DNA from 2 places in the Streptomyces sp. NPDC015661 genome. Region 1 is predicted to be linked to the other one. Evidence: riboswitches for the same ligand, from Rfam matches in the RefSeq annotation. Region 1 holds a riboswitch; the other holds the start of a gene.
What was found. Region 1 has a riboswitch for S-adenosylmethionine ahead of ACF07V_RS10095 (aminotransferase class V-fold PLP-dependent enzyme). Riboswitches for the same ligand answer to the same signal wherever they lie in the genome.

Region 1 (9,290 bases):
AGAACACAGGTCACCGGCGGGGCGTCAGGTCAGTGCGCGTCGCGGCGAACCACCCGTTCGGGCGGTGTGCCGCAGCGGGTCGCGGGGGTGGGTCAGCCGGCGATCCGGACGCCGAACTGGAAGGTGCCCATGTAGTTCATGGACTCGTAGCGGACGACGGCGCCCGGCTTCGGGGCGTGCAGGATCGTGTTGTTGCCCGCGTACAGAGCCACGTGCGACAGGTTGTTGAAGAAGACCAGGTCGCCCGGCTTGAGCTGACTGCGGCCGATCTTCACGCCGTCGTTCTGCTGGGTGTAGGTGGTGCGGGTGAGGGTGACGCCGGCCTGGCGGTAGGACCACATGGTCAGACCGGAGCAGTCGTACGAGTTGGGGCCCTCGGCACCGGAGACGTACGGCTTGCCGAGCTGGGTGGCGGCGGCCGCGAGCGCGGCGGCGCCGAAGCCGTTCGCGGGGACCTCGCTGCCCAGGTTGACGCGCTCGCCGGCGGCGCGGCTGGCGCGCTGCTCCTGCTCCTCCATCTTGGCCCGCTCGGCCGCGGTGAGGCTGTTGAGGAGCTTGCGGGCCTCGGCCAGCTTGCCCTGGTACTTCGCCTTCTTGGCGCCGAGGGTCTTGCGGACGTCCTCGAGGTCGGCCAGCTTCGAGGTGGCCTCGGCCCGCTGCTGGGCGAGCGTGCGCTGCTTGGCCTGGATCGAGGTGAGCACGTCGGCCTGCTGGGCGCTCAACTGGTCGATCGCGGACGCCTTGTCGAGGTAGGAGTCCGGGTCGGAGGAGAGGAAGAGCTGGAGCGCGGGGTCGATGCCGCCGGAGCGGTACTGGGCGCTGGCGACCGAACCGATCTGGTCGCGCAGGGTGTTGAGCTCCTGCTGACCGCGGGCCACCTTGTCCTGGAGGGCGCCGATCTCCTTCTGCAGCTTGCCGCGGCGCTCCTCGGCGAGGTTGTACTGCTCCGTGGCTTCCTCGGCCTCGTGGTTCAGGGCGTCGACCTTCGCCTTGACCTCGTCGATCTTGGGCTTGGCGGGGGCCGCCTGGGCGCCGGACTGGGCGGTGAGGGCGACGGCTGCTGCCGCGGTCACGGTGAGCACGGTCACACGGGTGCGGCTCGGCTGCTTGGGTCGACGGTGGGACGCCACGAAGGCGAGCTCCTTCTTCCTCAGAGCCGCCCAACCGGTCACGGGCAGGCGGTTCCTCCGCCGCCACCCCGGATGGGTGATCAACCGCGCGAAGGTTCGAAGCCCGACCCTAGTGACCAAGTTGTGATCAGTTCAAATCCCGCTGGCAAAATTCTCGCCCACGCACCACTTTATTTACACGCACCGCACGGCCAGTGATGGGCACTTGACGGTGCGCCATCCAGAATTCGGGCATAACGCCCAGGAGTTGCGATGCGTCACGAGAGGCGCGAAAGCCGCTTCAGCAACAAGGCGGACGTCACCGGCCGCGCCCCCGCCTTCGCGACGCCGTCGGCCACCTCGCGGTCGGTGGAGACCACCACGACCGGCCGACCCGGCGGCTCCGCCCGGACCAGCTGACGGATCAACTCGTCCGCCGTGACACCGGGCTTGGAGAACAGCACCCGCACCCCGCGCGGCGGGGCGAGCAGCACCGGGGCCGCCAGCTCCGCCCCGTCGAAGACACAGGTGACCTCGGCGCCCGAGCGGGCCGCCAGGGCCGAGAGCGCGCCGAGCAGCCGCAGCCGCTGCTTCTCCAGCGGCATCGTCGGATAGCCGGTCTTGGTGACGTTGTAGCCGTCGACGACCAGATGCGCCTGCGGCAGCGCGAGCAGCTGGTCGAGCAGCGCCGGGTCCGTCTCGGAGAGCGCCCGCGCCGCGATGTCCTTCGGGGACATCCGCCCCGGCTCCACCGCGTCCACGGTGTCCGCCGGGTGCACCGAGACGGGCGGCAGCGCGAGTTCGCGCCGCAGCCCCTGGGCCGCGTCGAGGACCGTGTCGAGGAGCAGCCGCAGCCGCATGTCCTCCACCGAGCGGCCCTCGCGGGCGGTCCTGCGGCTCGCCTCCAGGGCCGCCTCGACCTCGCCGAGCCGGGCCTTGAGCCGCCGGGTCTCGCTCTCGGCGGCCGACACCTGGGCCGCCGACTCGGCCCGCGCGGCCTCGATCTCGCCCTGGACCTTGCGCAGCGCCGCCTCGCCGCGCTTGACGTCGCTCTGGGCGCTGCGCAGCTTGCGGTGAAGCGATTCCGCTTCCTTGCGGGCGGCCTCCAGGTCGTGCCGGAGCTGCTCGGTCTCGCCCCGGGAGCGGTCCCGGGCGGCGGCGAGCTCCTCGCGCAGCCGCTCCAGCTCGCGCCGGCCGGCCTCGTCGGCCCGCTCGGCGTCGGCCCGCTGGGCCTCCTCGCCGGCGGCGGCGACGAGCTTGACCCAGCCGGGCGGGCGCAGCACATAGGCGGCCGCCGCCACGTCGACGGGGTCGGCGGCCGCGGGCGGGGTGCCGGTCTCCACGGCTCCGGCCAGCTCGGGCTGGCCCTGCTTGAACCGTTCGCCGATCCGCTGCCGGAAGAGCGGGTCGCTCTCCAGGGCGGCGGCCATCGCGTTGCCGGCGAACTTGGCCCGCCGGCTCGCGGTGAAGCGGGCGTACTGCCGCAGGGGCGCGGGGAGCTCCGCCACGGTGAGCCCGCCGAAGGCGTCCGCGACCAGCGCGACGACCCGTCGCCGTACACCTTCCGGCAATGGGTGGTCGAGCGTCTCGGCAGCGTCACCTGCCGCGCCGGCCGGCTCACCACCGTGCGCGGGCTGCTCCACGATCCGTCACCCCTATGTCGTCCGCGCCGCCCCTCAGGAAGCGGCGCCCGGCCTGTCCACCAGTTCGATCTGGTCCACCGCGTTGCACCAGCGGCAGCGGACCGACTCGATGGTCTCACTGACCACCTGCCGCTCCTCGACCGTCGGGTCTCCGGCGAGGTCCAGATGGACGTACTCCACGACCTTGGAGGAGCGGGTCACGTCGAAGCGGGTCAGGTTGCCGCAGAGCGTGCAGCGCCAGCGGGTCTCGTCGGTCGGCAGGGGAACCGTCGTCATCGGTGCCGTCCTTCTTCCTGTTTCCTGGTACCAGGTGCGGGTGCCGCGGTGCGCCGTCGAACTGCGGTGGTGGTGCCCGTAACCCTACGGCCTCGCGGGCAGGCCGGGGCACGGCGAGGCACTCTGTCCACTTCGGCCCCGGTACGCCATGATCTGTCCATGATCGACTGGCGAGGCGCGGTCCTCGGTGCCTGGCGGGGCACCCGCAACGGACCCACGGTGACCTACGGGCTGATCGCCGCCTGCTGCCTGCTCTTCGCCATCAGCCCGGTCTCCGGACTCAACCCGGGATACGGCACGGGCGACGAGCTCCTGGCCGCCCAGGGCGCCTACTTCCGCCGCTGGGGCGTCGTCCCCGCCGATCTCACGGGCGGCGATCCGCGCGCCCTGCTCACCCCGCTGACCGCGCTCTTCGTCCACGGCAGCTGGCTCCACCTGCTGGGAAACATGCTCTTCCTGTACGTCTTCGGCGCGATGGCCGAGGAGCGCATGGGGCCCGTCGAGTTCTGCCTCTTCTACCTGGGGACCGGCTACGTCGCCCTGTCCGGGTACGCGCTGGCGCACGCGGACAGCGAGCAGACCCTGGTCGGGGCCTCCGGAGCGATCTCCGCGGTGCTCGGGGCCTTCCTCTTCCTCTTCCCCCGCTCCCGGGTCACCAGCCTCTTCCCCTTCCTGTTCTTCCTGCCGCTGCGCTTCCCCGCCTGGATCGTCCTGATCTTCTGGTTCACGCTGCAGTGGCTGGCCGCGCGGGCGGCGGGCGCGGGGCCCGGCGTCGCCTATCTGGCCCATGTCGTGGGCTTCTCCGTCGGCTTCCTCTACGCCTGGGTGCGCTTCCGCGGTGGGGATAGAGTGAAAGCCCAAGCCGCGGCGACCGAGGGAGAAAGCCAGCCGTGATCACCGCGATCGTGCTCATCAAGACCAGCGTGGACCGCATCCCCGAGATCGCCGAGTCGATCGCCGCGCTCGACAGCGTCAGCGAGGTCTTCTCGGTCACCGGTACGTACGACCTGATCGCCATGGTCCGGGTGCCGCGCCACGACGACCTGGCGGACGTGATCCCCGGCCGCATCAGCAAGATTCCGGGCGTCGAGGCCACGGACACGCACGTCGCCTTCCGGACGTACTCCCAGCACGACCTGGAGGCGGCCTTCGCCATCGGTCTGGAGTCCTGACGGTCCGGAGTCCTGGAGACCGCGCACGCGGCATGGCTGAAGGGGGCCTCCCGACCGGGAGGCCCCCTTCACCCGTACGAGTGACTGATCAGCCGCGGTCCGGGACGCAGCGGCCGTCCTCGGTGCGGTACTTCCACTGCGCGCCGTCCCGGACGAGCTCCTTCACCGCGCCGACGAACCGGTCCACGTGCTCGTCCGGGGTACCGGCGCCGAAGCTCACCCGGATGGCGTTCAGGGACCGCTCCCCCGGGGCCGCCTCGGGGGAGCCGCACTCGCCCGGGTCCTGCGGGTCGCTGCCGAGCAGGGTGCGGACCAGCGGGTGGGCGCAGAAGAGGCCGTCACGGACGCCGATGCCGTACTCGGCGGAGAGCGCGGCGGCGAAGTGGGAGCTGTTCCAGCCCTCCACGACGAAGGAGATGACGCCCACGCGGGGCGCGTCGTCGCCGAAGAGCGAGAGCACCCGCACCTCGGGGACCTCGGCCAGGCCCTCGCGGACCTTGGCGATCAGGTGCTGCTCACGGGCGACGAGGGTGTCGAAGCCGGCCTCGGTCAGCGCCTTGCAGGCGGAGGCGATCGAGTAGACGCCGATGACGTTCGGCGAACCCGCCTCGTGCCGGGCCGCGGTGGTGTGCCACTCCACGTCCACACCACCGTCGGCCCGGCGGGCCACCTTGCGGGAGGCGCCGCCGCCCGCGAGGTAGGGCTCGGAGTCCTGGAGCCAGTCGGCACGGCCGGCGAGGACGCCGGAGCCGAAGGGCGCGTACAGCTTGTGCCCGGAGAAGGCCACCCAGTCCACGTCCAACTCCCGCACGGAGACCGGGTGGTGGGGGGCCAGCTGGGCGGCGTCGAGCACGATCCGGGCGCCGTGCGCGTGCGCGGCGGCGGCCAGCTCCTTCACCGGCCACAGCTCACCGGTGACGTTGGAGGCACCGGTCACGCAGACCAGGGCGGGACCGTAGCCCCCCTCGATCGTCACAGTACGGTCGGCGAGGGCGCGCTCCAGGGTCTCGACGGCCTGCTCCGGGGTGCGCGGCGCGTTGAGGTAGGTGACGCGGGCGTCCCGCCAGGGCAGCAGGGAGGCGTGGTGCTCGGTCTCGAAGACGAAGACCTGGCAGCCGGCCGGGATCGTGGCAGCGAGCAGGTTCAGCGAGTCGGTGGTGGAGCGGGTGAAGACGACCTGGTCGTCGGGGCGGCAGTCGAGGAACTCGGCGACGGTGACGCGGCTGTTCTCGAAGAGGTCGGTGGAGAGCTGGGAGAGGTAGCCGGCGCCGCGGTGGACGCTGCCGTAGTACGGGGCGTACGCGGCGACGTCGTCCCAGACCCGCTGCAGGGCCGGCGCGCTGGCCGCGTAGTCGAGCGCCGCGTAGGTCACCTCGCCGCCGGTGACGAGCGGGACGGTGACGTCCCGGCCGAGGACCGCCAGCGGGGCGGCGCAGCAGGGGTCGGCGGACTCGGAGTCGGCGGCGACGGCGGTGGCGTTCGGGTATGCGGACATGGCGGTATCTCCCGGCGGGCGGTGCGGAATGGCTTCGGTGGATCCCGTACGCGGCCGGGTACGGCGGGGTACGGGTGATGCCTCGGAGGACATGGGGGTACGCGGAAGGGACCCTGTTCCGAGGGTGAAGAAGGGGCGGAGTCGCCCTATCGCATTCGCTTGCTCACGGAAAAAGCTCCTCGAGTGACCAGGACCCCTGGTGTTCGAGGGATCCGCGCTTGCCGTAGACCTCGCTGCCTACGGCCTGGTCATCACCCGGGGCACCCCGCCACGGAAGGAGGGTTGCCGGACAGCAAGCCGGGGCCAAAACGCTGTCACTCGTGACCTGTGAAGCATCCTGCCACATGATCGCCGAAGCGCAAGACCCCGGTCCGCATGGTGGACCGGGGCCGTACGCCACAAGGGTTACGCGTTGCTGGCGGCGATCCAGCGCTCCAGGGACCGCAGGGCCGCACCGGAGTCGATCGACTCGGCCGCCTTCGCGATGCCCGCGCCCAGCTGCTCGGCGAGGCTGCCCGTGCCGGGGTCCAGGGCGGTGAGCGCCGCCGCGGCGTTGAGCAGCACCGCGTCCCGTACCGGACCGGTCTCCCCCGCGAGCAGCCGGCGGGCGACGTCGGCGTTGTACGAGGCGTCGTCGCCGCGCAGCGCCTCCAGGGGGACGAGGTCGATGCCGACGTCCCGCGGGTCGAAGCGCTCCTCGGTGACGCCGCCGTCCCGGACCACCCAGACCCGGGACGTGGAGGTCGTGGTGAGCTCGTCCAGGCCGTCGTCGCCGCGGAAGACCAGGGCGGAGTTGCCGCGCTCGGCGAAGACCCCGGCGACCACGGGCGCCATGCGCGGGTCGGCGACCCCCACGGCCTGGGAGCGCACCTTGGCCGGGTTGGTCAGCGGGCCGAGGACGTTGAAGGTCGTCCGGATGCCCAGCTGGCCGCGGGCCGCGGCGACGTGCCGCAGCGAGGGGTGGAACTTGATCGCGAAGCAGAGGGTGATGCCCGCTTCGTCGGCGACCTCGGCGACCCGCTGCGGGGTCAGGTTCAGATTGACGCCGAGCTTCTCCAGGACGTCGGAGGAGCCGGAGGCGGAGGACGCGGCGCGGTTGCCGTGCTTGACGACCTTGGCGCCCGTTCCGGCGACCACGATCGACGCCATCGTGGAGATGTTCACCGTCTTGGCGCCGTCGCCGCCCGTGCCGACGATGTCGACGGTGCGGCCGGGCACCTCGATGACGTTGGCGTGCGCGTACATGGTCCGGACGAGGCCGGCGATCTCCTGCACGGTCTCGCCCTTGGCGCGCAGGGCCACCATGAAGCCGGCGATCTGCGCGTCGGTCGCCTCGCCGCTCATGATCAGGTCCATCGCCCAGGCCGTGTCGTCGGCGGTGAGGTCATGGCCGTCGAGGAGTCCGTTCAGCAGGGCGGGCCAGGAGCGGCCCGCCGACGTAGGTCCTCCAGCGGGGGTCGCAGCGCTCATGGCAGCTCCTGTTGATCACGTGACGGATACACACCCACCCTATCGATGTCCGGGCACGGCAAAGAGCCCCGTCCATCGAATGGACGGGGCTCTCGCCGTGGCGACCTACGAGGTCAGGTGATCAGTGGTGGCCGTGGCCGCTCTGGATCTCCTTGTACTCCTCGACCGTGGGCTTGGCGACCTGGCTGTCGTCTCCGTAGTAGCCCTTGTTGAGCTTGACCCGGAGCTTCTCCATGCGGCCGATCTTGCGCTCCACGCCGTTCTCGTCGACGGCCGGCGGAAGCTCCGCGGCCTCGTACTGCTCGTGCGCCGTGAGGCGGTGCAGCTCGCCCTGGCTGAGCGGCTGGTGGACCTCGACGAACTCACCGTGCGGCAGGCGCTTGATGATGCCCGACTCGCGGCCGTGCAGCACCTTGTCCTTGTCGCGGCGCTGGAGGCCGAGGCAGATCCGCTTGGTGGCGACGAACGCGATGACCGGACCGACGAAGAAGAAGATCCGCACGAACCAGGTGATCGAGTTCAGCGACAGGTGGAAGTGCGTGGCCCAGAGGTCGTTTCCACCACCCACGAGCATGATCATGTACGCGGTGATCCAGGCGACACCGAAGGCGGTGCGCGTCGGAGCGTTGCGCGGGCGCTGCGCGATGTGGTGCTCGCGCTTGTCGCCGGTGATCCAGGACTCGATGAACGGGTAGACCGCGATGGCCGCGAGGACCGCCGGGAAGATCGCCAGCGGGATCATCACGCCGAGGACCAGCGTGTGGCCCCACAGGTTGATCTCCCAGCCCGGCATCACTCGGATCAGACCCTCGGCGAAGCCCATGTACCAGTCGGGCTGGGCGCCGGTGGACACCTGGTCCGGGCGGTACGGGCCGATGGCCCAGATCGGGTTGATCGAGGCGATCGCCGCGATGACCGCGATGAGACCGAAGACCAGGAAGAAGAAGCCTCCGGCCTTCGCCATGTACACGGGCAGCAGCGGCATGCCGACGACGTTCTCGTTCGTCCGGCCGGGGCCGGCGAAGTGCGTGTGCTTGTGGACGAACACCAGGATGAGGTGGGCGACCACGAGACCCAGCATGATGCCGGGCAGCAGCAGCACGTGCGCCGAGTAGAACCGGGCGACGAAGTCGCCGCCGGGGAACTCGCCGCCGAACAGGAACATCGAGAGGTACGTGCCGATGACCGGCACGGACAGGATCGCGCCCTGCATGAAGCGGACACCGGTGCCGGAGAGCAGGTCGTCCGGGAGCGAGTAACCGGTGAAGCCGGTGAACATGCCCAGGAAGAACAGCAGGAAGCCGAACAGCCAGTTGATCTCACGCGGCTTGCGGAACGCGCCGGTGAAGAACACGCGCATCATGTGCACGAACATGCCGGCGAGGAAGATCAGCGCCGCCCAGTGGTGGATCTGCCGGATCAGCAGACCACCGCGCACCTCGAAGGAGATGTGCATGGTCGAGTTGAACGCCTCGGACATCAGCTGTCCCTGGAGCGGGACGTACGGTCCGACGTACTCCACCTCGTTCATCGACGGGTGGAAGAACATCGTCAGATAGACGCCCGTCAGGATGATGATGAGGAAGCTGTAGAGGCAGACCTCGCCCAGCATGAAGGACCAGTGGTCCGGGAAGATCTTCCGCATGTTGGCCTTGGCCAGCGTGTAGATCCCCAGGCGGCCGTCGGCCCAGTCCGCGACCCGCTCACCGGCGGGTGCTTTCTTACTCGTGGTCACGGTGCTCATCCGCGCTCCCAGAAGGCAGGACCGACGGGCTCGTCGAAGTCGCCGAGCGCCTCCAGGAAGCCCTTGTCGTTCACACCGATCCGCAGCTGCGGAAGGGCGTGACCGGCCGGGCCGAAGATGACGCGGGCGCCGTCGGAGAGGTCGAAGGTGGACTGGTGGCACGGGCAGAGCACGTGGTGCGTCTGCTGCTCGTACAGGGAGATCGGGCAGCCGACGTGGGTGCAGATCTTCGAGAACGCGACGATGCCCTGGTGGGACCACTCGAGCTCGCGCTTGTCCTTGATGTCCTCCGGCTGGATCCGGACGATCATCAGGGCGGCCTTGGCGATCTCGGTCTGGAAGTGCTCGTCGTGCTCCGAGAGGCCCTCGGGCATCGCGAAG
Region 2 (9,290 bases), on a different contig from region 1:
CGGCTTGACGTCGCGGTGCACCACACCCGCCTCGTGCAGGACCTGGACCGCGTAGCCCGCCTCCGCGGCCAGCCGCAGCGCCTCCTGCGGGTCGCACCGGCCGACCCGGTCCTCCAGGGTGCCGCCGCGTACGTAGTCCATGACGAAGTAGGGCCGGTCCTCCTGCACCCCGACGTCGTGCACGCGGACCACCCGCGGGCTGGCGATCCGGCGCAGCAGCCTCGCCTCCGCCAGGAACCGCTCGCGCACATCGGCGTTGGCGGCCCAGTTGTCGGCCAGCACCTTCACCGCGACCTCGGTGTCGAGCTCCGGATCGTAGGCCTTCCAGACCGTCGCGAAGGAGCCGGCTCCGAGCCGGTCCAGGAGGAGGTAACGGCCGAGCTTGCGCATGTGGCAGCATTCTGCCGGAGTCGAGGGGGAGTGGGGAACTCCCGTTCGGCGGGCGGGATGCCAGGCGGAACGAAACGGGGGGATCCGGGTGTTCGAGGAAGGCGAGCTGGAACGGCTCGTGGCGGCTGCCCGGGCGGGGGACCCGGGGGCGATGGAGTACCTGCTGGCCAAGCTGCGGCCGATGGTGCTGCGACGCTGCTCGCGCTTCCTGCCCCACCACGCCGACGCGGAGGAGGCCGCGCAGGACGCCCTCCTGTCCATCAGCACGCACCTGGGTGAGTACGGCGGCCACGGTTCCTTCCTGGGCTGGGTGACGGTGATCGCCTCGAACGCCGCCCGGTCCACCTACCGCTCGATGCGCCGACGCGCCGAGGACAGCCACGCCGACCTCCCCGAGTCCGTCGACCCGCGCACCACCAGCGTCATCGCCGGGAGTCGGCTCGACCTGATGGAGGCGTTGGCCGCGCTGGAACAGCAGCACCCCACCCTGGTGGAGTCCTTCGTGCTGCGCGACCTGGGCGACCTGACCTACGGCCAGGTGGCCGAGCAGCTGGACGCCCCGTTGGGCACGGTCAAGGACCGCATCCACCAGGCCCGCCGCTTCATGCGCGAGCGCCTGGTCACCGGTCCGTGAGCGGCGGTCCCGCGACGGGCGGCGGCCACGCCGTCGTCCGGCCCCGGTCCGCCGTCGCCGCCCTGGTGGCCGCCGCCGCGCTCGGGCTGGCGACCGGCCGATTCATCTTGCCCTCGCCCCCCGGCGCCGATGCGCACCCGCCAGAGCGGTCGGTTGCCGCGGCCGGCGGGGCATCTCAGGGCGTGTCCGCTCCCGCGACGCCCGGCGTGTCCGCCCCGACGCCCGCGCCCTCGGCCTCCGGCTCCGGCTCGCCGACCGGTGCGACCGGTCCGGTGACGAAGGCGAACCTTCTGGAACCCGCTGCGTTCGGCCCGGACGACGGCATCGGGAAGATCCACGTCACCGACCGGTACGGCGACGGGCATTACGCCAACTCGGCCTGCACCGGGGAGAAGACCCTCACGGAGACCCTGGGCGGGCCCGGTGCCCACTTCCGCGGACTGATGACCAGCCCCCGCACCAACCCGAGCGACCCCACACTGGCCTTGGACGGTGCCGACCAGGTCGCCCGCGAGGTCGCCGCCGAGGCCCGGAGCCCTTCCCTGGCGCAGAACTTCGCCGAGCGCCTGCTGCTGGAGCAGGTGCCCTGCCAGGAGGAAGCGCCAGGGCACTGGGTCTACGGAAGGACCACGACGCTGCGGCTCGCCCCGGACGTCACCGCGAGCTGGATGGGCGTCTACCAGGGATCCCTCAACACCACCGGCACAGCGCCCGAGGGCGAGGAGCCCTGCGGCGGCATCGCCGTGCTGCGCAGCGGCACCCACTACGGGGTGCTCGAAGTCGACGCCTGCCTGGGGACGGCCGCGATGGACCGCGTCGTCAGGACCGCTCTGTCACAGCTGTGAAACAGCCGGTCAGAGCTCCAACTTTCCCTCCTCCGGCGGCATCTCCCCCGGTTGTACGAGGACGCAGCAGGCGTCCCGACCAGCAGGGGGACCAGATGACCGAGAACCGGACCGTCCAGCAGAAGTCCGTTCGCCGCAACCGGGTCGCCGCCGCGGCCTGCTTCGCCGCCGCACTGATCACGGCCACCGTCGTCGGCACCCAGTCGGCCACCGCCCACGGGGCCGCGCACCGCACCGCGGCCGCCGCCGCCCGCTCGGCTGTGGTCGCCGCGCCCGGACTCGGCTCCGCCCACCTCGTCCAGAGCGAGGACTACTTCCAGAAGGGCCTGAACCCGGTCGGCGCGACCGTTGCGCTGACCGGACGCCAGGCGCTGTCCGCGTGCTCCGGAGAGGAGACGATGCGCGACCTGACCAAGGGCAACGCCACCGCGTACGCGTCCGTGAACTGGACCTTCGCCACCGACAGCATGCTGACCGAGTCGGCCGCGAGCGCCCCCACCGGGACCGCGGCCGCCACCTGGGAGAAGCAGCTCGTCGCGCTCGTTCAGGACTGCCAGGACGAGCCGGCCGGCCACTGGCGCTACGGCGCGGCCCACACCCTGACCACCACCGGCGGCACCGCCCGCTGGTACCCGGCCTACAACGGCGACGGAACCGCCACCGGCGGGGTCGCGGTCCTGCGCAGCGGCACCAGGGTCGCCATCGTCGAGCTCACCGGTCGGCCCGCCCACGCCCCGGCCTACGTCGAAGGCATCGCCACCGCGGCACTGAAGCGCCTCTCCTCCTGAACGGCAGCCCCGCTCCGCCCGCGCCGTCGGGCGGAGCCGGCCCCGAACCACCCGGCACGGCACGTACTACAGCGCCGTCGAGGCCAGTAGCGGCCCCGGCCGCAAGCAGGTCGACGTGATCAGACGGTTCCGTCAGCCGGGTCGACACGCTCTCCCCTCGCCTCGACCGTCCGCCGGGCCACCGGCTCACCGCTCCCGCAGGGCCTCCAGCTGGTCCAGGAACCACCGTTGTGGGGGGAGGGCGGTGGCCGCGGCGGCCAGGCGTTTGGTGCGGTCCGCTCGTTCCGTGGGGGGCATCGTCAGGGCCGTGTGCAGGGCCTGGGCCGTCTCCGTCACGTCGAAGGGGTTCACCGTGAGCGCGTCCTCCTTCAGTTCCTCGTACGCGCCCGCGCCCGTCGACAGGACGAGGGCGCAGCCCGACTCCGAGACGACCGGTATCTCCTTCGCGACCAGGTTCATGCCGTCGCGCACGGGGTTCACCAGGGCCACGTCCGCCAGGCGGTAGGCGGCCAGGGAGCGGGTGAAGTCGTCCTTCACCGAGACCAGGACCGGCTGCCAGTCCGCCGTGCCGAACTCGGTGTTGATCTCCTCCGCCAGTTCCTTCACCGCCGCCGTGTACGCGCGGTACGACTCCAGGTCCTGGCGGGAGGGGTAGGCGGACGCCAGGTGGACCACCCGGTTCCGCCATTCCGGGTGGGTGGTCAGGAGTTCGCGGTAGGCCTGCAGGCCTCGCAGGATGTTCTTCGAGAGTTCCGTGCGGTCCACCCGGACGATGGTCTTGCGGTCGCCGATCTCCTCGCGGAGGCGGGCCAGGCGGTCGTCCACCTCCGGGCGGTACGCCAGTGCCCTCAGGTCGTCGGCGTCGACTCCCAGCGGGTACGCCGCCACCCGCGTGCGTCCCGGGTCGCCCGCGCCGTTCTCGAAGGCCTCCGCCCACGCGCGCGTGTGGAAGCCCAGCCGGTCCGCGCCGAGCATCCCGCGCAGGAGCTCCTCGCGGATGTCGGTCGGCAGCATGCGCAGGTACGCGGGCGATGCCCAGGGGGTATGGGTGAAGTGGGCGATGCGGAGGTCCGGGCGCAGGTCCCGGAGCTGTCCCGGAACCAGCGCCAGGTGGTAGTCCTGCACCAGGACCGCCCCGCCCTCCGCCGCCTCCGCCGCCAGGGCCTCCGCGAACGCGCGGTTGTAGCTCCGGTACGACTCCCAGCGGCGGCGGAACTCCGCGTCGAAGACCGGCTCGCGCGGGATGTCGTACAGGTGGTGGTGGAGGAACCACAGCACCGAGTTCGCGATGCCGTTGTACGCGTCCGCGTAGACCCCCGGGTCGATGTCCAGCATCCGCACGCCCGGCTCGCCGGTCCCGCGTCGCACCGCCTCCCGGTCGCCCTCGCCGAGCGCCGCGCACACCCAGAGGCTCTCGCGGGAGTCGATGGTGCTCAGGGCCGACGCCAGGCCGCCGCCGCCCTTGCGGGCGTCCAGCGAACCGTCCTCGCCCAGCACGTACGAGACCGGGCCCCGGTTGGATGCCACCAGCACAGTTGCCATGTGGCGAACCTAGCCCGTCCGGTAAACGCTCAAACGTACGTATACGAGACGAGCCGATTCGGCCACAGGGAGTTGCCGCAGGTCAGTCGCGTCGGCCGCGCATCGCCGCCTTCACCGGGTCCGGGCCGGGGAACCTGTGGACGACCGTCAGGGACCAGCCGGCCACACAGCCCTTGCCGTCCGGGGCCCACAGGCTGCCGACCGCCACCTGTGCGTCCGTCCCCGAGACGCCCGCGAAGGCGGCGGTCACGTCGGATTCGCCCGTGTAGTAGTGCGGGCCGCTGGTGTCGGCCGGGTCCGCGACCATGCTGTCGATCGAGACCGGGGTGGCGGGACCCGCCCCGACCTTGATCACCGGGGCCGTCGTCGTCGGGTCGCCGGGGGAGCGCCCGACGTCCGCGCCCGAGATGTCGCAGCGCTTCAGCAGGGCGCCGCTCGGGCCCTTGTACGTGCCGTCGTTCCCGCCCCAGAAGAGGCGGGCGTACGCGACCTCGGCGCCCGCCGGGATCTTCACGTGGCCGGTGCTGGAGCCGTACCCGGCGTCCCCGACGCCGCCCGCGCCGACCCGCCGCATCACGAAGGTGTTGTTGTTGTCCGAGCCCTGGCCCGAGGCCGCCGTCGCGCAGGGGGCCGCCAGGTCCGCCGGGGCGGTCGGGCAGCCCATGACCGTGTTGCCGATCGTGGCGAAGTCGCCGTACAGCGACTCGTCGTACCGCTTGCCGAAGGGCTCGACCACGTCCGCGGCGGCCGGACCGGCCGCCGTGAACGCGATCGGGCCCGCTGTGAGCCCGAGGACCGCGAGCACCCTGCCCAGGTGAAGTTGCGTGAAGCGGATAAATGGGCAATGTATGCAAAACGGATCATCGTGAGCCGTTACGCCACGCGGCGGTGCGCGTACTCCGCGATCTCGGCCATCGGCGGCCGCTCCTCCGTGTCCACCGCGTACGTCCGCGGCTCGAAGCCCTTCTCGCCCCGCTCGAACTGCGTCAGCCGCGGCCGCACCAGGTGCCCCCGCGAGAGCCGCAGCTGCGCCGTCCGGTAGATCGCCGCCGCCATCCGGCCCAGCGCCTGCCCGTCCTGGTGCCGGTGCTTGCGCACCCCCACGTCCACCTGTGCGAGCGCGTCCAGGCCCACCGTGTGCAGGGCGTCCACGAGCAGCCCCAGCTCCACTCCGTAACCGACCGGGAACGGCAGCCGTTCGAGCAGCGAGCGCCGCGCCGCGTACTCGCCGCCCAGCGGCTGCACGAAACCGGCCAGCTGCGGCCAGTGGAGGTTGAGGAGGGGGCGCGCCACCAGTTCGGTGACCCTGCCGCCCTGACCGGGGGTGTCTCCGAACGGGCGGTCGTACATCGCCTTCACGAAGTCCACGTCCGGGTCCGTGAGCAGCGGGCCCACGATCCCCGTCACGAAGTCCGCCGAGAAGTCCCGCAGGTCCGCGTCCACGAAGCAGACCACGTCCCCGCTCGTCACCATCAGCGACCGCCAGAGCACCTCGCCCTTGCCGGGGACCGCCGGTATGCGGGGGAGTATCGCGTCCCGCGCGACAACCCGCGCGCCGGCCGCCGCGGCCACCTCCGCCGTACGGTCCGTGGAACCCGAGTCGATCACCACCAGCTCGTCCACGAGGGGGACGGACTCGGTCATCAGCTCGCGCCGGATCACGGAGACGATGTCCCCGACCGTCGCCTCCTCGTTCAGCGCGGGCAGGACGACGCTGACCTTCGTGTTCCGCTTGGCGGCGAGGATTCGCTCCAGCGGCCGGTCCGTCACGGACCAGGACCGCCGGTCCAGCCAGCGCTCCACCTCTTCCAGCACGTGATCTCTCTCCATCTCGCGGTTCGGACGGCCGGTCCAAGCGTCCGGGCCTTCGGTTACAGTCTTGAACAACGCGGATGCCCGATGCACGTCGGGGTGCCGCCCGCGTCGGAGTGCAGGAACGAAAGTCCACCGCACTTCACAATCGAATACCGCTCATCCAGAGGGGCAGAGGGAAACGGCCCGTTGAAGCCCCGGCAACCCTCCAGTCGGTTACTCGTCCTCCAGCGAGGCTCCCGGCTAGGGAAGGTGCCAAATCCGTCTCATGGCGAAAAATTCGTCATGGGAAAGATGAGGAGAAAGGGCCTCGCCTCCATGGCTGTTCAGACCGTCGCACCCACCACCGTCGACCTCGGTCCCGCGTCCGGACTTTCCTGTCGCGAATGTGGTGAATCCTTCCCGCTCGGACCGATCTTCGCCTGCGAACTCTGTTTCGGACCGCTCGAGGTCGCGTACGACCTTCCCACCGGTGACCCCGAGGCGCTGCGCAAGCAGATCGAGGCCGGCCCCGCCAACATCTGGCGCTACGCCCCCCTCCTGCCCGTCCCCGCGGACGTCGCCGAGAAGCCCAACCTGAACCCCGGCTGGACCAAGCTCGTCCAGGCCGACAACCTCGCCCGCGAGATCGGCGTCGCCCCCGGCAAGCTCTTCGTCAAGGACGACTCCGGCAACCCGACCCACTCCTTCAAGGACCGGGTCGTCGCCCAGGCCCTCGAAGCCGCCCGCGCCTTCGGCTTCACCACCCTCTCCTGCTCCTCCACCGGCAACCTGGCCGGCGCCGTCGGCGCCGCCGCCGCCCGCGCCGGCTTCCGCTCCTGCGTGTTCATCCCGCACGACCTGGAGCAGGGCAAGGTCGTCATGGCCGGTGTCTACGGCGGTGACCTCGTCGCCATCGAGGGCAACTACGACGACGTCAACCGCTTCTGCTCGGAGCTCATCGGCGACCCGCTCGGCGAGGGCTGGGGCTTCGTGAACGTCAACCTCCGTCCGTACTACGGCGAGGGCTCCAAGACGCTCGCGTACGAGATCTGCGAGCAGCTCGGCTGGCAGCTGCCCGACCAGATCGTCATCCCGATCGCCTCCGGCTCGCAGCTCACGAAGATCGACAAGGGTCTGCAGGAGCTCATCAAGCTGGGCCTCGTCGAGGACAAGCCGTACAAGATCTTCGGTGCCCAGGCCGAGGGCTGCTCCCCGGTGTCGGCGGCCTTCAAGGCCGGCCACGACGTCGTACGGCCCCAGAAGCCGAACACCATCGCCAAGTCCCTCGCCATCGGCAACCCGGCCGACGGCCCGTACGTCCTCGACATCGCCCGCCGGACCGGCGGCGCCGTGGAGGACGTCAACGACGAGCAGGTCGTCGACGCCATCAAGCTCCTCGCGCAGACCGAGGGCGTCTTCGCCGAGACCGCGGGCGGCGTGACCGTCGGCGTGACGAAGAAGCTCGTCGAGGCCGGTCTCATCGACCCGAACCTCACCACCGTCGTCCTCAACACCGGCGACGGACTCAAGACCCTGGACGCGGTGGCCGACACCTCTCAGGCGACCGCCACCATCCGCCCGAGCCTGGACGCGTTCCGCGAAGCCGGCCTGGCGCTCTGAGCCGGCCCGCCCTCCTGGCCCACTGAAAGGTTTACGAAGACATGGCCGTGAACGTCCGCATCCCCACCATCCTCCGCACCTACACGGGCGGCCAGTCCGAGGTCCAGGCCGAGGGCGCGACCCTCGCCGAGGTCATCGCGGACCTGGAGAAGAACCACACGGGTATCGCCGCCCGTGTCCTGGACGACCAGGGCAAGCTGCGCCGCTTCGTCAACGTCTACGTGAACGACGACGACGTGCGCTTCGAGCAGGGCCTGGAGACGGCCACCCCGGCCGGCGCGGGCGTCTCGATCATTCCGGCCGTCGCAGGCGGCTGCTGAGCCGCAACGGGCCCATTGCGCCTTACCGGTCAGTACGAATTGCCCCTTCCGCGCGATAAGCGGAAGGGGCAATTCTGCATGGTTGAGCGCGGTAGAGTTGGGGAAGTCCCCTCCGCTGCTCATGCCAAGCGCATATGAGAATGCGTCCCCGCACGACAAGAAGCAGCCAAAGTGTGTGCGCGTTGTGTACCTTCTGCGCGCTTTGCCGGGCCCGACTTGCCCCGTCATCCAGGGGATTATCCCCAATTCCCCTTTCCAGGGCGCCCAGAATTCCCGGTCGAATGACCTGTTGCAGAGGGCAGTTGGGCAGATACATTCAGCCGCGGTCGACGCGTTCCGGCGCAGGGTCTGACCCGGGTCCGCGAAGTGCGGTCCCGCGCAAGGGCCAGTAATAGGGGAGTTAGGCATGGCTCAGGGCACCGTCAAGTGGTTCAACGCGGAGAAGGGCTACGGCTTCATCGCGGTAGACGGTGGTGCGGATGTTTTCGTCCACTACAGCGCGATCCAGATGGATGGCTACCGCAGCCTCGAAGAAGGCCAGCGGGTCGAGTTCGAGATCTCGCAGGGCCAGAAGGGTCCGCAGGCGGACATGGTCAAGCTCGCCGTCTGAGCGCGGCGCGATCGGCCACCGACGCAACGCCGTCGAGGGGTCCGCATCCCTGAGGGGATGCGGACCCCTCGCGCGTTCCCGGTCCGGCCACCCCCCGGTCACCTCCCGAAACGCGAGAGTCGCTTGCACTCTCCTAGGGCGAGTGCTAATCATTGGCGTTAGCACTCGGAAGGTGAGAGTGCTACGAGGATCGGGCAGACGAGGCCGCCGGCCGGGTGGGGCAAGGAACCACGCGGAGTCGCGGAGGCCGTCCGTCGCGGGCGTCGGCGCGGTCCTGGAGCGTTATCCACCCCATGTCCGGGAGGACCACTTCACATGGCCAAGATCATCGCGTTCGACGAGGAGGCCCGGCGCGGTCTCGAGCGCGGCATGAACCAGCTCGCTGACGCCGTCAAGGTCACCCTCGGCCCCAAGGGCCGCAACGTCGTCCTCGAGAAGAAGTGGGGCGCCCCCACGATCACCAACGATGGTGTCTCCATCGCCAAGGAGATCGAGCTCGAGGACCCGTACGAGAAGATCGGCGCCGAGCTGGTCAAGGAAGTCGCCAAGAAGACGGACGACGTCGCCGGCGACGGTACGACCACCGCCACCGTCCTCGCCCAGGCGCTCGTCCGCGAGGGTCTCCGCAACGTCGCCGCCGGTGCCAACCCGATGGCCCTCAAGCGCGGCATCGAGAAGGCCGTCGAGGCCGTCTCCGGCGCCCTGCTCGAGCAGGCGAAGGATGTCGAGACCAAGGAGCAGATCGCT

Region 2: another riboswitch for S-adenosylmethionine. It lies ahead of thrC (threonine synthase); the one in region 1 lies ahead of ACF07V_RS10095 (aminotransferase class V-fold PLP-dependent enzyme).

What each region holds. Positions count from the first base shown of each region.
Region 1 covers NZ_JBIBST010000003.1:357,160-366,449, reverse strand. The annotation lists gene ACF07V_RS10120 (NlpC/P60 family protein) at 93-1,130, opposite strand; gene ACF07V_RS10115 (NYN domain-containing protein) at 1,388-2,752, opposite strand; gene ACF07V_RS10110 (hypothetical protein) at 2,786-3,028, opposite strand; gene ACF07V_RS10105 (rhomboid family intramembrane serine protease) at 3,188-3,922, shown strand; gene ACF07V_RS10100 (Lrp/AsnC family transcriptional regulator) at 3,919-4,200, shown strand; gene ACF07V_RS10095 (aminotransferase class V-fold PLP-dependent enzyme) at 4,289-5,695, opposite strand; SAM riboswitch class IV at 5,905-6,021, opposite strand; gene trpD (anthranilate phosphoribosyltransferase) at 6,101-7,165, opposite strand; gene ACF07V_RS10085 (cytochrome bc complex cytochrome b subunit) at 7,287-8,909, opposite strand; gene ACF07V_RS10080 (Rieske 2Fe-2S domain-containing protein) at 8,906-9,290, opposite strand, start outside.
Region 2 covers NZ_JBIBST010000014.1:131,962-141,251, forward strand. The annotation lists gene ACF07V_RS32330 (serine/threonine-protein kinase) at 1-390, opposite strand, end outside; gene ACF07V_RS32335 (RNA polymerase sigma factor) at 479-1,024, shown strand; gene ACF07V_RS32340 (hypothetical protein) at 1,207-1,869, shown strand; gene ACF07V_RS32345 (hypothetical protein) at 1,965-2,657, shown strand; gene ACF07V_RS32350 (trehalose-6-phosphate synthase) at 2,844-4,199, opposite strand; gene ACF07V_RS32355 (hypothetical protein) at 4,282-5,004, opposite strand; gene ACF07V_RS32360 (glucosyl-3-phosphoglycerate synthase) at 5,073-6,014, opposite strand; SAM riboswitch class I at 6,168-6,312, shown strand; gene thrC (threonine synthase) at 6,306-7,613, shown strand; gene ACF07V_RS32370 (MoaD/ThiS family protein) at 7,655-7,933, shown strand; gene ACF07V_RS32375 (cold-shock protein) at 8,340-8,543, shown strand; gene groL (chaperonin GroEL) at 8,859-9,290, shown strand, end outside.